DNA from 2 places in the Mycoplasma sp. P36-A1 genome. Region 1 is predicted to be linked to the other one. Evidence: a T-box and tRNA genes for the amino acid it is inferred to sense, from the RefSeq annotation. Region 1 holds a T-box; the other holds one or more tRNA genes.
What was found. The T-box of region 1 lies ahead of metG (methionine--tRNA ligase). A T-box ahead of a tRNA ligase gene usually reads a tRNA of that ligase, here a tRNA-Met.
Positions count from the first base shown of each region.

Region 1 (10,050 bases):
TTGATTACTATCTAGAGTATTCATGCTTTTCAATTGTTCTCCATATTTTGTAATCATATATTGATTTATAAATAAGTTACCACCTAAAAATAAAATAACATAAGATAAAAGTATTAAATAATACTTACTAAAAATACAAATGATAATAGCTACAACTATCGAAACAAGAAAGCTAATTCGGTTTATTTTTAACAGCTTCATCTTATATGACATTGCAGTTTTATAAATAAACTCATTCTCTTCTAGATGATATTGCATGAAATAATTTTTTTGTTTTAGTGATGCTGTCATAGACTTCATATTTAAATATAATAAAATGATTACAATAAGACAAACAATAATGTGTATAATAGTCATAGAAAAACCTCCATGTGATTTAAAAAAGTGTATATACTTATAATAGTATCAAATATGTTATAATAACACAAATATTATTGAAATTTAAAGGTGAAAAAAATGAAAAATATACAAATAAAAAATAGAGATAATGAAACTATTACAATTAATAATTGGCACATTAGTGATGCAAGAGCAGTATTGATAATTGCCCATGGTGCAAGTGAACATATTAATAGATATGAAGAACTTGCTAAATTCTTAAATAATGGCAAGGTTGAAGTATATGGATATAATCATAAAGGACATGGTCCAGAAAGAAAACATAAGGATAAAATCGTAATTGCCGAAAGTAATGGTGATGAAAAGTTAGTAAATGACTTAGAGGATGTATGCTTATATGCATATTCACATAATTCAAAGTTGCCACTATATGTTTTAGGTCATTCAATGGGTTCTTTAATTACAAGAGTGTTAATGATGGAAACTAAGATCAGTTTTAATGGAGTAATCCTAACAGGTACTTTAAATCCTTCATCTAATTTAATAAGAAGTGCAAAAGCAATTGGATTAGTAAATAAAAAAATCTTTGGTTCTAAAAAAATTAGTCCTAAATTAAATAAGCTAGTCTTTGGTGATTTAAAGGAAAGAATATCATATAATAGTGATAATATTAATGAATATATATTAGATGAAGACTCAGGGATACCATTTAGTAACTCTGCAATTGATGATTTATTAAAATTAACAGTAAAAGCAATAGATGAAAACAACATAGCTAACATGCAAAAAAGTAATTATCTATTTATGTCTGGTAAAGATGATGCCTTTTCAGATAATACAAAACAACTTTATGAATTAGTAGATATAATGGATAAATATAATATTAACAATGAGTATCATTTTTATCATGGAATGAAACATGAAATATTAAATGAAGAAGACAATATTGAAGTTTATGTTGATATTCTTAACTTTATAAAAGAAACTTCAGGACACAATTAAGACATAAGTATTTAGTAATTAACTATATTAACCTTATATTAATAAAACTAACTTTAAAATAATAGTTAATTATTCAAGTGTTAATATAAAACACTAATTATTCAAGTATTTAGCCTTATTTAATATTTATTTCACTAATTAATAGATAATTGATAAATTCACATTACTAATAATGAGTATATAGTTAGTTTATGTTAAAAAATAATTAAAATAGCTATTGCATAATTTTGTGTATATGGTATTATATATACAAGAACAACACGAGGGATGTTCTTTAAAAGTATTAAGTAATTTAATACTGAATTTAAACTTCTAAAAATATGTGGGAATGTTTTTAGAAAAAATGCGAAAATGAGAATGTACTTATTAAAATAATGGGAATGTTTTAATAATAACAAAGGGAATTGTTTAAAAAAGATATATTATTCTTTTAAAGTTTAAAATTAAAATGAGAAATTTATAATTAATTGAGGGATTAAATGTAAATTAAAATTGAGAGTTTTTAAAAATTGAGGGATTTTTGAAAAATACGAATTAGAAGTTGCTTAGCAGCTTCTTTTTTGTGTTTATTATATAATATAACTTATTCATTTATTATTATAAATTGACTTGCTCTTAACCATTTGATAAAATTAGTTATATAAATAAATGCGATGAAAAGTAGAGTACTTATAATTTATTATTTACAGAGAGATCTAAAGGCTGAGAAAGATCATGTATAATTATAAGGAAGATGGACTTGGAGCTGGATAGTTGAAATCAAGTAAATTATGCTGTGTTGCCTACATTACAAGGCAAAGTAGATATTTTTATTTACTTATTGAGGTAGTTTAGTAAATAAACTATAAATTAAGGTGGTAACACGAGCATTTCGTCCTTAGCGATGTGCTCTTTTTTTATAAGAAAGAAAGGTATTGATAACATGGAAACTAAAAAAACGTTTTATCTAACAACACCAATATATTATCCAAGTGATAATTTACATATTGGACATGCTTATACAACAATCATTTCAGATTGTATTTGCCGTTATAAAAGAGAAAGAGGTTATGATGTTCATTTTCTAACTGGAACTGATGAACATGGAGAAAAGATACAAAGAAAAGCTGAAGAATCAAATGTAACACCAATAGAATATACAAATAATATTGTAGCTGGTATTAAACAGTTATGGAAAGATTTAAGAATAAGTAATGATGATTTTATTAGAACTACAGAATCAAGACATATGGAAGCAGTTCAAAAAATCTTTTCAATATTTTTAGAACAAGGCGATATTTATAAAGGAGAATATTCAGGTAAATATTGTATTCCTTGTGAATCGTTTTGGACAGAAGCACAATTAGATGAAAATGGAAATTGTCCTGATTGTGGAAGACCTGTAGAAGATAAGACAGAAGAAACATATTTCTTTAAAATGTCTAAATATGCAGATCGTTTAGTAGAATATTATGATAATCATCTAGATTTTATAGAACCAGAAACTAGAAAAACAGAAATGCTAAGAAACTTTATTGAACCAGGTTTAGAAGATTTATCAGTAACAAGAACATCTTTTGATTGGGGAATTCCAGTCTTAGAAGATCCAAGTCATGTAATATATGTTTGGATAGATGCACTTGCAAACTATATTACAGCATTAGGCTATTTAAGTGAAGATGATTCATTAATGGAAAAATACTGGTCACAAGATACTGAAATACTACAAATTGTTGGTAAAGAAATTGTAAGATTCCATACCATTTATTGGCCAATAATGTTGATGGCATTAGGCTTAAGACTTCCAGATAAAGTATATGCTCATGGATGGCTTATAATGAAAGATGGAAAAATGTCTAAATCTAAAGGTAATGTAGTAGCACCACAAACTTTAACTGAAAGATATGGTATAGATGCTTTAAGACATTATTGTTTATCTCAAGTAGTCTTAGGACAAGATGGAACATATACACCAGAATTATTTGTAAGCTGTGTAAATACAGATTTAGCTAATAACTTAGGAAATCTATTAAACAGAACTGTTTCAATGATAGAAAAATACTTTGATGGCAGTGTTTTAAGAACAGATATGAGTACACCATATGATGAAAAACTAAAACAACTAGCAAGTGAAACTATCAAAGAATATGAACAACACATGGATAGATATCATGTAGATAAAGCATCACATGTAGTATTTGATTATGTATCTGCTTTAAATAAATATATTGATGAAACACAACCATGGGTTTTAGCAAAAGATGAAGCAAAGAAAGATGAACTAAAAACAGTACTACTTAATTTATCATTAGGATTAAGACAAGTAGGAATATTATTAAAACCATTCTTATTAGATGGAAGTCAAAGTATTCTAGATCAATTAAATATTACAGAAGATAATAGAAGTTATGAAAGTGTATATGAATTTGATATTACCGATGAAATAACAGTTACAAAACTAGATCCAATCTTTCAAAGACTAGATGTAGCTAAAGAGGTTGAATACCTAAGTAATGGAATGAAATAATGAAAATGAATAAAAACAAAAAGATTACAATAATAGTATTAGTAGTAATAATCTATAGTATTCTTTTAGTTAAATTTGCAAGCAATCCTACAGTACTAATTTCAAGTAAAACAAACGATAAATATTTATCAAGATTTATTGAAAATTATAATATTCTAAAAGAAAATTGGTACTACTTTCAAGGAGAGAAAGAAGTCTTAGAAGCTGCAACAAATGCAATGACTAATTCAAATAGTGATAATGATCACTACTCTCAATATATTGAAAGTGATCAAAGTGAAGAATATTTTGAAAATATGGACTCAGCCTATGTTGGTATAGGTATTCAATATTTTACTGCAGGTCAATATCCTTTAGTTACAAAAGTATATCCTAATTCACCAGCTTCAAAAGCAAAGATAAAAGTTGGTGATGTTATAGAAAAAATAGACAACAAAGATATAAGCAAGATGAAAAGTGAAGATATTAAAGCACTAGTAGTTGGTCAAGCGGGTACTAAAGTAGAAATTACATTAAAAAGATCAAATAAAGAGATTAAAGTTAGTCCTGTTAGAGCTGAATTAGATACAAGTGTTCAATATAGTGTAATAAATAAAAAAGGCTATATAAAAATAGATGAGTTTTCAAAAACTACTGATGTAGAAGTAAAAAAAGCCCTAGACTATTTAAAAGCAAAAAATGTAAAAACATTGATTTTAGATTTAAGAAATAATCCAGGTGGCTATTTAGATGCATTAGAACGAACAGCTGACTTGTTTTTGAAAAAAGATCAAGTAATCTTAAAAACAAAAGATAAAAATAATGAAATACTTGAATATAAAACAACAGAAAAGGCCTATTATGAAAACGATAAAATATTATTATTAGTAAATAATAATACCGCAAGTGCTGCAGAAGCATTTACTGCAGCAATGAACGAAAATCTTAATATACCTATTTATGGAGAAACAACATTTGGAAAAGGAATAATGCAGAATTTCTTTGAATATTCAGATAAGGCATATTTGAAATATACAAGTGCTGAATGGCTTACACCCAAAGGAAACTCTATAAATAAAAAAGGAATAGAGCCGACAAATAAAGTATCTAAAGGTGCCGTATTTGAAGCAACAAATTATTCATATAGCTTTGAAAAAGATTTAAAAAATGATACTGTAAATGGAAATCTTATTTCATATCAAAAAGCATTAAAAGCTTTAGGATATGATTGTAAAAGAGAAGATGGCTATTATTCAAATGATACAAAAAAAGCTGTTGAGAAATTAAAAAATAAATATAATTTAAGCAAAGAAAAGGATTTAAGTATAGTAGTGCAAGCTAAAATAGTAGAAACTATCTTTGTAGAAATAAATGATATAGCTAATGATAAAGTACTACAAGAAGTAATAAAATAAAAAAACAAGACTTAGTTCATAAAAAGTACATATAATACTTTGATGAATAAAAGTCTTTTTTTTATACAGATAAAGTGTTAATTAACCCAAAAAATAGCCTTTATACCATAAGGTTTTATAAAAGCTATTATATTTATAAGTATTTCTTTAAATAAAAACCCTAAATTAATAAAATCTATTAAAGTTCGTTTTATAATAAAAAGATTGTTAGAAAGTTAATATGAAATTCTTAATAACAAATTATAAATACTAAAATAACTTTAATCTTTTTAGCTATTAAAAGTCGCTTATTACTCAAATTTATTAAAGATAAAAAAGATTAATAATCACATAATTAATATATTAATAATAAAAGATATCATATTAATTCCAAAATAAAATTAATTATACAAATTAGCATAATTAATGAGAATAATTAATAAATACTAGTTGTATTTATACTATTGTTTTATCATTTTTTAATTGTTATATTTATAAATATATAAATCAAAAGTATACTAATTGTATACAATTAAACTTATATTTGATAAATACAGTACATATAGAAGATGGGAGAACAGTATGAAAATAATAAAAGTAAAATATATCTTATGTATAAGCATAATAGCTATTTTAGTAATACTAAGAAATAATATAGGGACTAAAATATTAGCAGTAAATACAACAGAAATAAGTAAAGAAAAACCAGTATTAACAATTCCTAAAACTTTAACAATTAAGGTTAATGATAGCTTACCAGTATACAAAGCTAAAGATAAAGAAGATGGAGATATAGAAGCTAAACTTACAAATAATATAGATACTAGTGTCGCAAATATTATTCCAATAGTTTACTATGCCATTGATAAAGATGGTAATCAAGTAATTGCAGAACAATTATTAACTATTACAAGTAGTGAATTAGTAATGGGAAAAGATTATTCTATATATGCAAAAAGTTATACTCAAGCTAAGAGTATGTTTAAACAAAGTAATACTAGTATTGTAAGAAATGCCAAAGCAACAGTTTTTGAAAATAAGACAGGTAAAATAATTGAAAATACGCTTAGTGTTGATAGAAAAGAATATAAAGATGTATATGGAGATTCATATATAACATTTACTACATCTAGAGATAGAAGTATTTCAAATAAAGTAAAAGTAACAACAGATAAAGGCGAATTACCAAAGCTTACTTTAGAAGAATATACTAAAATAAATATACATGAAAGTTTTGATACATTAAAAGATGTAGTAGTAAAAGATGAAGAAGATGAATATACTCTAGATTCATTAAAGCCAACTATAAAAGGCAGTGTAAACACAGAACAAGCAGGATTGTATCCTTTAGAATATAGTTATACAGATAAAGATAGTAATACAGTTACAGTAAATAGAGTTGTCTTAGTAAAAGATGATTCTATAATTGAAGGCGAAAACTTTGTATTAAGTGCCTATTCATTTAACATGAATAACAGTGATACTTTACCCACAAATGAAGAAATAATAGATAAAGCAAAAATTAAAGTCTATGATAAAAAAACAGGTAACATAACAGATGCAGATTTAAGTATAAATACTAATAATTTATCTATGAATAATGGAACATATGGAATAGAAATATCATTAAATAAAGAAGCTACAACTAAAACAACGATAAACATGATTGTTAGTAATAAACAAAGTCCTAAACTAAATGTATCAAGATTCTTAGAGATTAATATGGGAGAAACACTTAAAGATGTTTATGCTCAAGATCAAGAAGATGGAGATATAAAAGCAGACTTAGCAAATGATATTGATATTAATAAACCTGGAATCTATAATTTAGTATACAAAGCTAGTGATAAAGATGGTAATGAAGTAGAGGCTAATCAAATAGCAGTTGTTAAAAATAATGAAATTAATTCAGGGAATAATTATATTATAAAGGCTAATGATTATACTGTTGATATAAATGATGTTAATACTGATATTGATGCGATAATTAAAAGTGCTAACATTCAAGTATTTAATAAACTTGATGGAACGATAAGTAAAGAAAAAGTAGGCATAAATATTAATGATTATGCTGCAATAGCAGGAAAGTATGAAGTTAATGCTTATGTAGAGAATGATAAAACTAGTCAAATAAAATTTAATATTACAGTAGATCCTAAAAATCCACCAACAATAAAAGTTGCTGAATACACTGAAATAACTATTGGAAGTAAATTTAATCCTTTAGAAAATGTTCAAGTAGATGATCAAGAAGATGGTTCATTGAATGTTAATGATGTAGTTGTTATCGGAACTGTGAACACTACAATAGCAGGAGTTTATAAACTAGATTATGAAGTGCTAGATAAAGATCAAAACAAAGGCTTTGCAACACAAGTCGTAGTAGTAAAAGATGATTCAATTATTATAGATAATGATGAAATCTATGTAGTAAACAACCCTAACATTACAACAAGTATTGCTAAAAGTAGCGATAAAGACATACTAAAAAACATTGATATTAAAGTATATAATAAAAATACTGCAGAAGTATTATCAAAAGAATTTGTAGTAGATAGAACAAATCTTAAAGAAGAAGAAAAGACTTATTCAGTAGATGTATCTTTAAAAGATAACCCTAAAATTAAAACAACTGTTTATGTAACAATAGATCAAAAAAAGTCACCATATTTAGAATTAGATAAATTTTTACAATTAAATGTAAATGATAAACTACCAAAAATAAAGGCTATAGATAATGAAGATAAAGAAATAAATGCAAAAATAGATACAACAATCGATACAACAAAAGTTGGAGTGTATCCAGTAATATACTCTGCAACTGATAGTGATGGAAACAAAGTAAGTGCTAATCAAGTAATAGTTGTAAAAGATAATACAATTAGCATAGGAAATGAATATATTATAAGTGCAAATGATTTCACAATACTTGCTAGAGATTCAGACATTGAAAATGACATGATAATTAAAAATGCCAATATTCAAGTATATAATAAGCAAACAGGTGTAGTGGAAACAACACCATTAGAAATAAATCTTAAAGGATTTAATCAAAAAGAAAATAAATACGAAATAGAAGCTTTAGTAACTAAAGATAAAACTACTAAGATAAGTATTATTATTAACATAGATATAGGTACTTTACCAGAAATAAAAACAGCTTTATATCAAGAAGTGAATCTAAATGATAAATTTGATCCTCTTGCTGATGTAGAAATAACTGATAAAGAAGATGGTGCCATAAAAGTTAGTGAAGACAATGTAAAGAGTCAAGTAGATACTACAAAAGCTGGTGTATATAAATTAAACTATGAAGTAACAGATACTGATACAAATAAAGTAAGTGTTACAAAAGTAGTAGTAGTTAAAGATACTAATCTAGAAGTTGGAAATGATTACATACTAACAGCAAACAAAACAACAACAAAAAATAAGGCTAATTGGAATGAACAAGATATACTTAATAATACAGAAGCTAAAGTATATGATAAGAAAACAGGTAGTATATTAAATGAGAAAACAGTAGTAGATGCCACTAGTTTAAGCAATGAAGTAAAAGAATATCCATTAAATATATCTGTTGAAAAAGAACCGACAACTACTTTAATAACTAATGTAAAAGTAGAAGATAATGCAATGCCACAATTTACAATACCTAAATATATTGAAATAAATAAAGGTGAGACATTAAATGAAGTAAATGCAAAAGACCAAGAAGATGGTGAAATTCCAGCTAAGATGAGCAATAAAATAGATACAAATGTACCAGGTGTATACAAAGCATATTATAGTGCAACTGATAAAGAAAATAATAGAGTAGAATTTACACAAATTATCGTCGTTAAAGATAAAAGTATCTCTGTAGGTGATAACTATATTTTAAAAGCGAATGATTTTACAGTTAGAATGAAAGATTTTTCGCTTGATGGAAAAGATGTAATAAAAACTGCCAAGATCAAAGCCTATAATAAGCAAACAGGTGAAGCAATCAATAATAGGATAGAAATACTTTTAAATGGATATAATCAATCACCTGGAAGTTATGAATTAGGAATATATCTGCCAATAGAATCTACAAATATACTGAAAATCAATGCTACAGTAGATCCAAAAGAAATACCAGAAGTTACTATCCCAGAGTTTACACAAATAAATGTAAATGATAGTTTTGATAATAATACAAATGTAATCATAAATGATAAAGAGGATGGAAGTATCAAACCAACTATAACAGGTAGTGTCGATACAACTAAACCAGGAGTATATGTTTTAGATTATGAAGTTAAAGATAGTGATTTAAATGTCATTAATAATAAACAGGTAGTAGTTGTAAAAGATGACAAAATAAATATTGGTACTGATTACATAATATCAGCACAAGATTTTAACTTAAGACCATCACAGGTTGATACTAACATACTTGCGATAAAAAAAGCTGCAAATTTAGTAGTATACGATAAAAAAACAGGGATAGAAACAAAAGATGCAGTTTCTGTTAATGTAAATGACTATAATACGAAAGTAGGATCATATAAAATAGCTTTTACTTTAGATGATCAAACAACAAAAGAAATAACAGCAAATGTAGAAACTGGAGAGTTACCAACTATTAACATTCCACAACTAACAGAATTGAATCTAAATGATAAATTTGATAACACATCAAACTTAAGTGTTAGTGATAAAGAAGATGGAACTATCAAAGCAACAATAACTGGAAGTGTTGACACAACTAAGCCAGGAGTATATCCAGTTACTTATACTACAGTAGATAAAGATGGTAATAAAGTAGATAGTGAACAACTAGTAGTAGTAAAAGGTGAGAATGTT
Region 1 is NZ_CP168083.1:211,983-222,032, forward strand. It holds gene ACD762_RS01045 (hypothetical protein) at 1-357, opposite strand, end outside; gene ACD762_RS01050 (alpha/beta fold hydrolase) at 457-1,341, shown strand; T-box leader at 1,986-2,223, shown strand; gene metG (methionine--tRNA ligase) at 2,264-3,847, shown strand; gene ACD762_RS01060 (S41 family peptidase) at 3,847-5,241, shown strand; gene ACD762_RS01065 (immunoglobulin-like domain-containing protein) at 5,803-10,050, shown strand, end outside.

Region 2 (10,050 bases), 840 kb from region 1:
TATCTATTAAATCGGTTACTGTTTGTTTGTTTAAATAAAGCATTATGATGCCCCCCTTTGTTTTTTTTGACTTAAATTTATTTTATCACATATTAAAAGAAATAGCCTTTAATTAACTATTTTTCTAAGCTAATAATTTATCTTTTGTTTTATCAATCCAAACAGCTCCTATTGGTGCTGCAACTAGAATGGATAATAATCCAATTGTCTGTAGTAATTCTCCTGAGCTTATTCCTAATGCTAATGGTGTAGATGCTATTGCTGCTTGTACTGTAGCTTTAGGTGTAAAGGCACCTGCAATAAATAGTTTTTCTTTTTTATTCAAGTTACCTTTATATTCACTAATATACACTCCTACAATGCGCATGAATAATCCTAGTAAAATTATTATTAATGGAAATATACCATATTTTATTAGACTTGATGCACTTATTGAAGCTCCTACAAAGACAAATAGTATTACTTGTACAAAGACCCAAATATTTGCAAATGACTCTTGAATCTTTGCGGTTTGTAATTCGGTTTCACCACTTATTAACAATGATAAAATTGCTACTGCAAACATGCCACTTATATTTATTTTATCACTAAATATTACTTCTATTCCAATAGCAACAAATGACAATGCAATAATTAAGATAACTTTTTGAATACTAGAAAAACTAAATATTTTAGTTGTCAGTTTATAGGTATATGTTATTATTAAACCTAAAATTAAACCAAGTATTAAGGCGATTAGTATGTTTATAATACTTGTTATTTCAAAGTTATTAGCCTGATTTGCTTGTATTAGTATTCCAAATAACAAAACAATATAAATACCTTCTATTGAAGTCGCACATATTAATGTTTCACTTATTCCTTTGTTGTTTAAGCCCTCTTTTTTTATTTGAAGCATTTTAGGTACAATTACAGCAGGCGATGATGCTGCAACAATACAACCACATAGAAATCCTTGAATGATGCTTATATTAAAGATAAAGGATGTAGATAGACTTACAATTATTATTTCTAATATTGATGGTATAAAGGACATTAGTGTCGCAGCTTTTTTGACTTTATAAATATCTTTTATCTTAAGTGAAATCCCAGCTTGTAGTAATAGGATTATTAAAGCAATTTTTTTTATCTCATCTGAGAGATCTAGTACTTGTTTATCTATTAGATTTAAGCTAAATGGCCCAATTAACATACCTGCTATTATCATTCCAAAAATACCTGGTAATTTTATTTTCTGACTTAATTTTGCAAATACTAAACCTACTATTATCATTATTGCGATGCTTTCAAAAAACATTTGATTACTCCTTTGTATATTAAAACAAAACCTATTTTAGGTTTTGTAGAAATCTTATTTTTTTATCTTTCTTTAAATCAAATTGGTATGCAGTCAATATTACTATATATAATATAGCACTTATTAAAGATACACCTAAGACAGTTATGCTTTCACCATTATATGTAATAAAGTTAAATAATAAAAACATTACTTGATTATTTATCATACTATGTGAATTCAAATAAAAACCTATTTGATCCATAAAATATTGGTTATAGAAAAATAAAATCACAAAGCTTAAAACTACACTTATTTTCATATAACGATACTTTGTATCATCAGTTTTTTCAAAAAATAGTATCGCTGCCATTAAAACTACAAAACTAATTGATGAAAAGATAAATGGAAAATTATAGATATACATTATTCCACCGTTTGTCATCAATGAGATATTAGTTATATATATATTTACTTTATCATATACACTTACATTATCAATTAGTGCTACATGAAATGTATAACTTAAAATTGAATTTATTGTTATTAAAAATATTGTTATTAGTATTAAAAAAGCAAAATTTCTTTTTAGTTTCATAATTTATTCTCCCTCATTCTACTACATTTCTATTTTAACAAAATTAATAATATTTTTAAACTATAATAAATAGAAAACTAGAAATATACTAATTTGTATTATTTCTAGTTTAAATCATTATATTCTGTTTTTAAGAAAAAATATAATTAGCTTTCAAGTTTGCAAAATATAACTTTACACATAACTCATCAATTATAATATAAACTTCACTTTTCATTTATTCATCTCCAAAATAATATTAATAATATTTGTACTACACTATTATGACACATCTCGTTTACATATGGCAAACTATATGCTATTAATATTAAATTAAAACTAAACTAAGAGCCATTATTGCCATTCCAGCAATAAATCCATAAATAATTAAATGGTGGTCTCCATATTCATGTGCAGCTGGCAGTAATTCATCAATACTAATATAAACCATTATTCCTGCTATCACACAAAATACTACTCCAAGTAGTCCATCATTTAAAAATGGCATTAATAAAAAGTATGCTATGATTGCACCTACTGGTTCAGCAAGACCTGATAAAAATGAAAATTTAAATGCTTTCTTTTTATCTTTTGTAGCATAATAAATTGGTACTGAAGCTGCTATTCCTTCTGGTATATTATGGATTGCTACTGCTATGGCAATACTTATACCAAGTTGAGGATCTGATAGTCCTGCAACAAAGGTTGCAATACCTTCAGGAAAATTATGAATTGCTATGGCAATTGCTGACATCATCCCTACTCTCATCAACTTCTTTTCTTTTGTGTTTATAGCACAATGCGCTCCAATGGCTTTTTCAATTTCTTGGGCACTCATTTGTGCATTACTACTACTTTGATACATTTCATATTCTTGTGGACTTACAAGCTCATGTGGGTTTGTTTCATTTGGAACTAGAAAATCTATTAAAGCTGCTATGGCAATACCGCCAAAAAAGGCTAAAACTCCAAATAACTCACCTTGTTTACCATCAAAAAATTCTACTAAATTTTTAACACCTTCTGGTAATATCTCAACAAATGATACATAAACCATTACACCTGCAGAAAAACCTAAAGATGCAGCTAAAAACTTCATGTTAGTAGTTTTAGCTCTTAATGCTATTAATGAGCCAATACCGGTTGCTAAACCGGCAAACATTGTCATTAAAAATGCTTGTATAACTACATGAGTTTCAAACATTTAATCTCCCCCTTTTTTCTAATGATTATGCACTCCATGACTAAAGAGTACTAAAGCTAAACCCATTACTATCATTCCTGCTATTACTCCATATACAACTTTATGTCTATCACCATATTTGTTTGCTGTTGGTAATAGTTCATCAAATGCAATATATATCATCATCCCACTGACTAAAGCAAAGATAAATCCTAATATATTATCAGTTAAATATGGTTTTAGAAAAACATGTGTTAACACTGCTCCTAGACCTGTTGCTAATGCAGACAGTGTAGTTATGCCTAAAGCCTTTAGTGGCTTTTTACTTGCATAGTATATTGGTAAAGCAATAGCTATTCCTACTGGAAAATTATGTATAGCAACACTCATCATTAAAGCAATTCCAGTATCAAATTCACTAATAAACGATAAATAAACAGCTGAACCCTCTAATAAATTATGGACTGCAATTGTAACTGCTGTTATAACTCCTAATCGTAAAATATGTGAATTATCATCATTTTCGTTATTACTATTTATATGAGCATGTTCATGTGAATGTGGTAAATATCTATCAAGTAAGTGTGCTATGATTACACCACAAAGCAAGGCAAACATAGCCATAACTCCACCAAATGATGATCCTAATGAATCACTTAGGTGTTCTATACCATGTGGTAAGACTTCCATTAAACTTGCATAAATCATTATTCCCGCACTAAATCCTAAAGATAAATGCGTATAGCTTTTTAATTTATCTTTAAATAGTAAACTGAACAATGCTCCAACGATCATTGCACAACCTGCTAATGTTGAATAAATTAAACCATATATTTCATTACTCATTAAATCACCTCAATCTTATTTATAATAATTATAACCTAGACTATATGGAAATACTACTATTATTTTATTAAAATGACATCTTTTATACAAGTAAGATGAAACTTTATCATAAAAATAAAAAAACATCTCTAAGAGATGTCATTTGTTACATGGTGGCTTCGGACGGAATCGAACCGCCGACACGAGGATTTTCAATCCTCTGCTCTACCGACTGAGCTACGAAGCCAATGGCGGTCCAGACGGGACTCGAACCCGCGATCTCCGCTGTGACAGAGCGGCATGTTAACCACTACACCACTGGACCATTGGTTGCGGGGACAGGATTTGAACCTGCGACCTTCGGATTATGAGCCCGACGAGCTACCGAACTGCTCCACCCCGCGATGTATAAATATTCAATTTTTTAATAAAACTTAATGGCGGAGGAAGAGGGATTCGAACCCCCGCGACCTTTAACAGCCCTGTCGGTTTTCAAGACCGATCCCTTCAGCCAGGCTTGGGTATTCCTCCGTATTAAAATTGGTAGCGGGAGAGGGACTTGAACCCCCGACCTTTCGGGTATGAACCGAACGCTCTAGCCAACTAAGCTACCCCGCCAACTCTTGTATTTTATTAAATGGTGGAGCCTAGCGGGATCGAACCGCTGACCCCCTGCGTGCAAGGCAGGTGCTCTCCCATCTGAGCTAAGGCCCCATTTAAATGGTCGGGAAGACAGGATTCGAACCTGCGACCCCCTGGTCCCAAACCAGGTGCACTACCAAGCTGTGCTACTTCCCGACATATCTTATGTTATTTAAAAATGGCGCGCCAGGCAGGAATCGAACCCACAACCTCCTGATCCGTAGTCAGGCACTCTATCCAGTTGAGCTACTGGCGCATTTATTTGTTCTGTAACTTAAGACTAATATATTATAGCATAGTAAAATACTGTTTGCAATTATTAATGTTACAAATCGAATAGTTTTTTGTTATAACGGTGTTAATTAATGGTATATAATTATTATCGATTATAATAGTATTATTTTATGAGTGTAAGTATATAATTCAATTAAATATTCTTATAAACTTTGACTAATATTACTATTAAAAATTGGTATGTATCATATAATTAAGTGATTTATATTGATTAATTTCTCGACATTAATAAGTTATCTTTTTCATACAACTCAATAATTAACATTTTTAACATACTTTGTATTATTATTTTAAATAGTATTAAAATGACTCTTATTCAATTTTTAGTATCGATAGCATAGTAACTGATTTTACTGTTGTTTCAAACTAAACTTTTGATTTTATATTTTAAATTAAATTATTTATAATATATAGAATTGCGCTGTTTATATATTTATCTTTTATGCTTATCAAATCACTTTTTTATAGATGGTTATTAAAACTTAAAAAACAATATTAACAGTATAGTCAATATTTGTCCATGTCTTAATTTGTAATTTAATGTTTGTTGAAGAATTTATTGGTTATTATAATAAGGACAATGTCTTTTTACTTTTTATTAACATTATGTGCAATTCAATTTTATTTACAAACCAAAAAAAGCCTTTAATAGGCTTTAGTTTTTATAATGGTGGCTTCGGACGGAATCGAACCGCCGACACGAGGATTTTCAATCCTCTGCTCTACCGACTGAGCTACGAAGCCAATGGCGGTCCAGACGGGACTCGAACCCGCGATCTCCGCTGTGACAGAGCGGCATGTTAACCACTACACCACTGGACCATTGGTTGCGGGGACAGGATTTGAACCTGCGACCTTCGGATTATGAGCCCGACGAGCTACCGAACTGCTCCACCCCGCGATGTCTTTTATTCTGTTTTTCTTTTAAATTAAATGGCGGAGGAAGAGGGATTCGAACCCCCGCGACCTTTAACAGCCCTGTCGGTTTTCAAGACCGATCCCTTCAGCCAGGCTTGGGTATTCCTCCGGATTTAAAATGATGGTGGACCTAGCAGGACTCGAACCTGCGACCTACCGGTTATGAGCCAGTAGCTCTAACCAACTGAGCTATAGGTCCATCAATTTATTTAATTTAAAAATTGGTAGCGGGAGAGGGACTTGAACCCCCGACCTTTCGGGTATGAACCGAACGCTCTAGCCAACTAAGCTACCCCGCCGTGTTTCTAATAATATTAATGGTGGAGCCTAGCGGGATCGAACCGCTGACCCCCTGCGTGCAAGGCAGGTGCTCTCCCAGCTGAGCTAAGGCCCCATGTTATTTTTAAAAATGGTCGGGAAGACAGGATTCGAACCTGCGACCCCCTGGTCCCAAACCAGGTGCACTACCAAGCTGTGCTACTTCCCGTTAATTAAGATTTTAATTAACTTGCTTAGAAATTATAACATATTTTTTAATTAAAAATCAATACTTTTTAAAGATATTTTTTTGATTAATTTTTTGTTATTGCAACCAACAAACTCTATTATACACGATAGTTTTTTCATGTCAACAATATTTATGATAAAACTTAAAATTATTGATATATTAGGTGTTTTATACAGCTTCTATTAAATATTTTTATGTTTATATATTGATTAAAATATAAATGAAGCTATAAAAATAGCTTCATTATTTATGTGTTATTCTTTATTTTTTGAATCTAATCCTTCTAACAATTTTCCTAAGTCATTATCTTCATATGAAGTAGTATTTTTTGTTTGAGCTGCTTTTTCATTTTCTTCTAGTTTATTATTAATGTTACTCATTAAATGTTCACTTGTATCTGCTAATTCTTTATCATCACTTTTAGATTCGTTATTCTTTTCTTCTTTTTTTATTTTCTTAATTTCTTCTACTACTGTTTTGATATCAAAATTGGTATTTTCTAACTCTTCTATTTGTGTTTCTTCTTCTTTTACTTTTAATGGTTTTATTATTGTTAATGCAGGATGACTAAATGCTCCATCTGCATAATCTTCACTCATTTTTTTATCCATAACTAATGGTAAATCATCTACACTTGCATCACTTTTTTCTTCTTGAGTATCTACTGGTTTTGTACTTGTAATAATATTGTTGTTTTCAATATTTTCAAGTGAGTTAGCATTTACTCTATCTTCTAATTCTTTTTCGTATTTACTTTTTTCATTTTCATCATCAAAATTTATTTTTTTAGTTTCGGTATTTTCTTCTGGTTGTACTGAAGGTTCTATATCACTTTCATACATTTCATATTTGCTATTCTTTTTCTTTCTTACTGCACTAAAAATTATAGCAATTACTATTAATGAAACTACTATTGCTAGTGGAATCTTATTTTCTAATAAAATATTGTACCAGTGGCTCTCTGATTCACTCACTGTTTTGTCACCATCGCTGTTTTCAGAGCTTTCTGGCTGTGTTTGTGCATTCCTATCATATAATTCTCTTACTTTGGTATTCAGTTCATTACTGTCTTTTATTTTGTTATAATCTAATGTTAGAACTTGCAAGTTGTTCATTGTATTCAAAGGCACTGCACTTGTAATATTGTTATTTGAGATATCTAGATATCTTATATTAGATTGATCTGTTAAAAAATCGATATTTTTCAATTGATTGTTAGCTAAATCTAAGTATGATAATTTTTGAAAATCTTTTAAGTTTAATACTGTTGTTATTTTATTTGATGCAAGATTTAAATTGATAATATTTTTTGGTAAATTATTTATTTTAACTAATTTATTGTTATCTGCTTCTAATACTACTAGTTTAGTAAAATTAGTTAAACTAGAAATTGTTGTTAAATCATTATCTGATATATTCAATTCTTTTAACTTAGATAATCGCAAAATAAAGTCAAGATTATCTAGTTTATTATTGCTTATATCTAAAGCCTCTAAATTGGTGAATTCACTTAAGATGTTTAAATTTTCATCTCTTGTTCCTCTAACATTTAAGTTTGTTAATGAGCTTACATAGTACAATGAATTAAGGTTATTAATATTTCTATTATTTGTTAAATTTATTGTATGCAGTTTATTTAAATATCCCATTGCTCCAACATTTTTGATATTATTGTTTGAAAAGTTTACTTCTTCTAATGCAGGTAATTTGGTAATGTCAGCTATATTTGTAATTGAAGCTGAACTACAGTTTAATATTTTTAAGTTTTCTATTTCACTATTTTTTACTTCATCACTTAGGTCTTTTTCCAAGTTTTTAGCTACACAAGATGCAAAGTTTTCATTTGTTGGAAATGTCGCTTTAAAGGTTGCTGCATTAATACTTTTTACATTCAATAATGCTATTGCTGTTAAAGCAATAGTTAATACTTTCTTTTTAATCACTTTTTTACCCTTCATTTTTTCCCTCCTAGTAACTTACTTCTATCAAATACAATCCACAACCTGGCGCTATTTTAGAGTAGGCGCTTATTTGTTTTTTATTTAATAGTTTTAGCATTTCTTCTATGCTTTTATTCTCTTGTGCTACATCTAATAATATGCTTACTAACTTCCTAATCATGTATCTTAAAAAACCTGTTCCATAAAAATCGATTATTAATATCCCTGATTCTTCTTTAAATCTTATTTCATGTATTTCTTTAATACTATTTTGGTTAATTGTTGCACTTGAAAAGGTTCTAAAGTCTTTTTTTCCTATTAGATGTTTAGATGCCTCAATCATTTTTAATATATTTATTGGTTTACAATATTGTAATTCATAATTTTTTTTAAATACATTATATTCTTTAGTATTTATTTTGTATTGATAGTGTTTTGCTTTTGCATTAAATCTTGGATGGAATTCATTAGCTACAATCTCAAAATCTTTTGCATAGATATCATCTGGTAACAATCTATTTATTGAAAAAAGAAAGTATTGCTTCTCAAATTCTTTAGTTGATTTAAAGGTTACTACTTGTCCTTTAGCGTGGACTTTGGCATCAGTTCTACCTGAAGCTATTAACTTTACCTTTTCTTGTGAATTAAGTCTTGTTATAGCTTTTTCTAATTCATCTGAAACATTTCTTTCTTTTACTTGTGATTGATACCCATAAAATAGTGTACCATCGTATTCAATTGTTAATTTGTAATTGAATACCATGTTACAACTCCTGTATAGATGATTGATATTATTATAGCAATGGTATCAATATTTTGCCATTTGTATTGATTAAATCTTGTTCTTTCTGCATCTGGACTATATCCTCTTGCTTCCATTGCATCTGCTAAATCTTCAGCTCTTTTTATTGATGATGTGAATAATGGTATTAGCAATGATATTATTGCTTTTACTTTAACACTTAATTTATTAGATTGAAAATCTACTCCTCTTGATGTTTGTGCTACCATTATTTTGTTTGTTTCTTCTACTAATAGTGGTATAAATCGTAGGGCTATTGAGATCATCATTGCTAATTCATGAGCTGGAAAGCCTATTTTTTTAAGCGGGTTAAACATTTGTTCTAATCCTAAGGTTAAATCTAATGGTTTAGTTGTCATTGTTAATAGTGAACTGACAAAAACCATTAGTGTAAGTCTAAACAATATTAAACATGTTTGATAGATAGCTCCTGTGTATAATTTGAAAAATGATAATTCAAAAAGTAAGTCACCTGTTCTTATGACAAATGAATTTATTATAAATAAAAAGACGAACATAAAAGCCATTATTTTCAGCCTTTTTATCATTTCTATTACTGATAGTTTTGAGATTTTTATTAATATAATTATTAGTATTGTTGTTGCTACATAGACACTTATATCTTTTATGATGAAAATTCCAACTAACAAAATAATCATGGCAATTATTTTAGCTAGAGGATTAAGACGATGTACTAAACTTTTAGCTGGTACATATGTTCCAATTGCAATGTTATTTAGTAGTGCCATTATCTAAAACTCCTTCAATTAGTTGGATTAATTTTTCAAATTTAATCACTTCTGTTGGTTTTGTTAACATGCATTGAATATATGCTTGTAGTAGCTTTGGTTTTTCTATATTATACTTATTCAAATCTTCTCTATTAAAAAAATCTAAGGTGCTATCATCATACATTATTTTGCCATCATTTATTAATATTACTCTTTTTGCATAATCATATACTACATCCATGTCATGTGTTACTAAAACTATTGTTTTGTTATGTTCTTTGTTTAATGTTTCTATTATACTCATGATTTCAATTATACCTTGAGGATCTAATCCTGCTGTTGGTTCATCTAAAA
Region 2 is NZ_CP168083.1:1,338,788-1,348,837, forward strand. It holds gene ACD762_RS06460 (ornithine cyclodeaminase family protein) at 1-43, opposite strand, end outside; gene ACD762_RS06465 (cation:proton antiporter) at 125-1,297, opposite strand; gene ACD762_RS06470 (hypothetical protein) at 1,329-1,874, opposite strand; gene zupT (zinc transporter ZupT) at 2,182-3,057, opposite strand; gene ACD762_RS06480 (ZIP family metal transporter) at 3,076-3,882, opposite strand; tRNA gene ACD762_RS06485 (tRNA-Phe) at 4,033-4,108, opposite strand; tRNA gene ACD762_RS06490 (tRNA-Asp) at 4,111-4,186, opposite strand; tRNA gene ACD762_RS06495 (tRNA-Met) at 4,189-4,265, opposite strand; tRNA gene ACD762_RS06500 (tRNA-Ser) at 4,300-4,392, opposite strand; tRNA gene ACD762_RS06505 (tRNA-Met) at 4,403-4,479, opposite strand; tRNA gene ACD762_RS06510 (tRNA-Ala) at 4,500-4,575, opposite strand; tRNA gene ACD762_RS06515 (tRNA-Pro) at 4,583-4,659, opposite strand; tRNA gene ACD762_RS06520 (tRNA-Arg) at 4,683-4,759, opposite strand; tRNA gene ACD762_RS06525 (tRNA-Phe) at 5,466-5,541, opposite strand; tRNA gene ACD762_RS06530 (tRNA-Asp) at 5,544-5,619, opposite strand; tRNA gene ACD762_RS06535 (tRNA-Met) at 5,622-5,698, opposite strand; tRNA gene ACD762_RS06540 (tRNA-Ser) at 5,732-5,824, opposite strand; tRNA gene ACD762_RS06545 (tRNA-Ile) at 5,838-5,914, opposite strand; tRNA gene ACD762_RS06550 (tRNA-Met) at 5,938-6,014, opposite strand; tRNA gene ACD762_RS06555 (tRNA-Ala) at 6,034-6,109, opposite strand; tRNA gene ACD762_RS06560 (tRNA-Pro) at 6,126-6,202, opposite strand; gene ACD762_RS06565 (leucine-rich repeat domain-containing protein) at 6,478-8,181, opposite strand; gene truA (tRNA pseudouridine(38-40) synthase TruA) at 8,192-8,926, opposite strand; gene ACD762_RS06575 (energy-coupling factor transporter transmembrane component T family protein) at 8,905-9,714, opposite strand; gene ACD762_RS06580 (energy-coupling factor transporter ATPase) at 9,698-10,050, opposite strand, start outside.
Region 2: it encodes a tRNA-Met, which carries the amino acid that the T-box ahead of metG (methionine--tRNA ligase) is inferred to sense. The anticodon was not compared.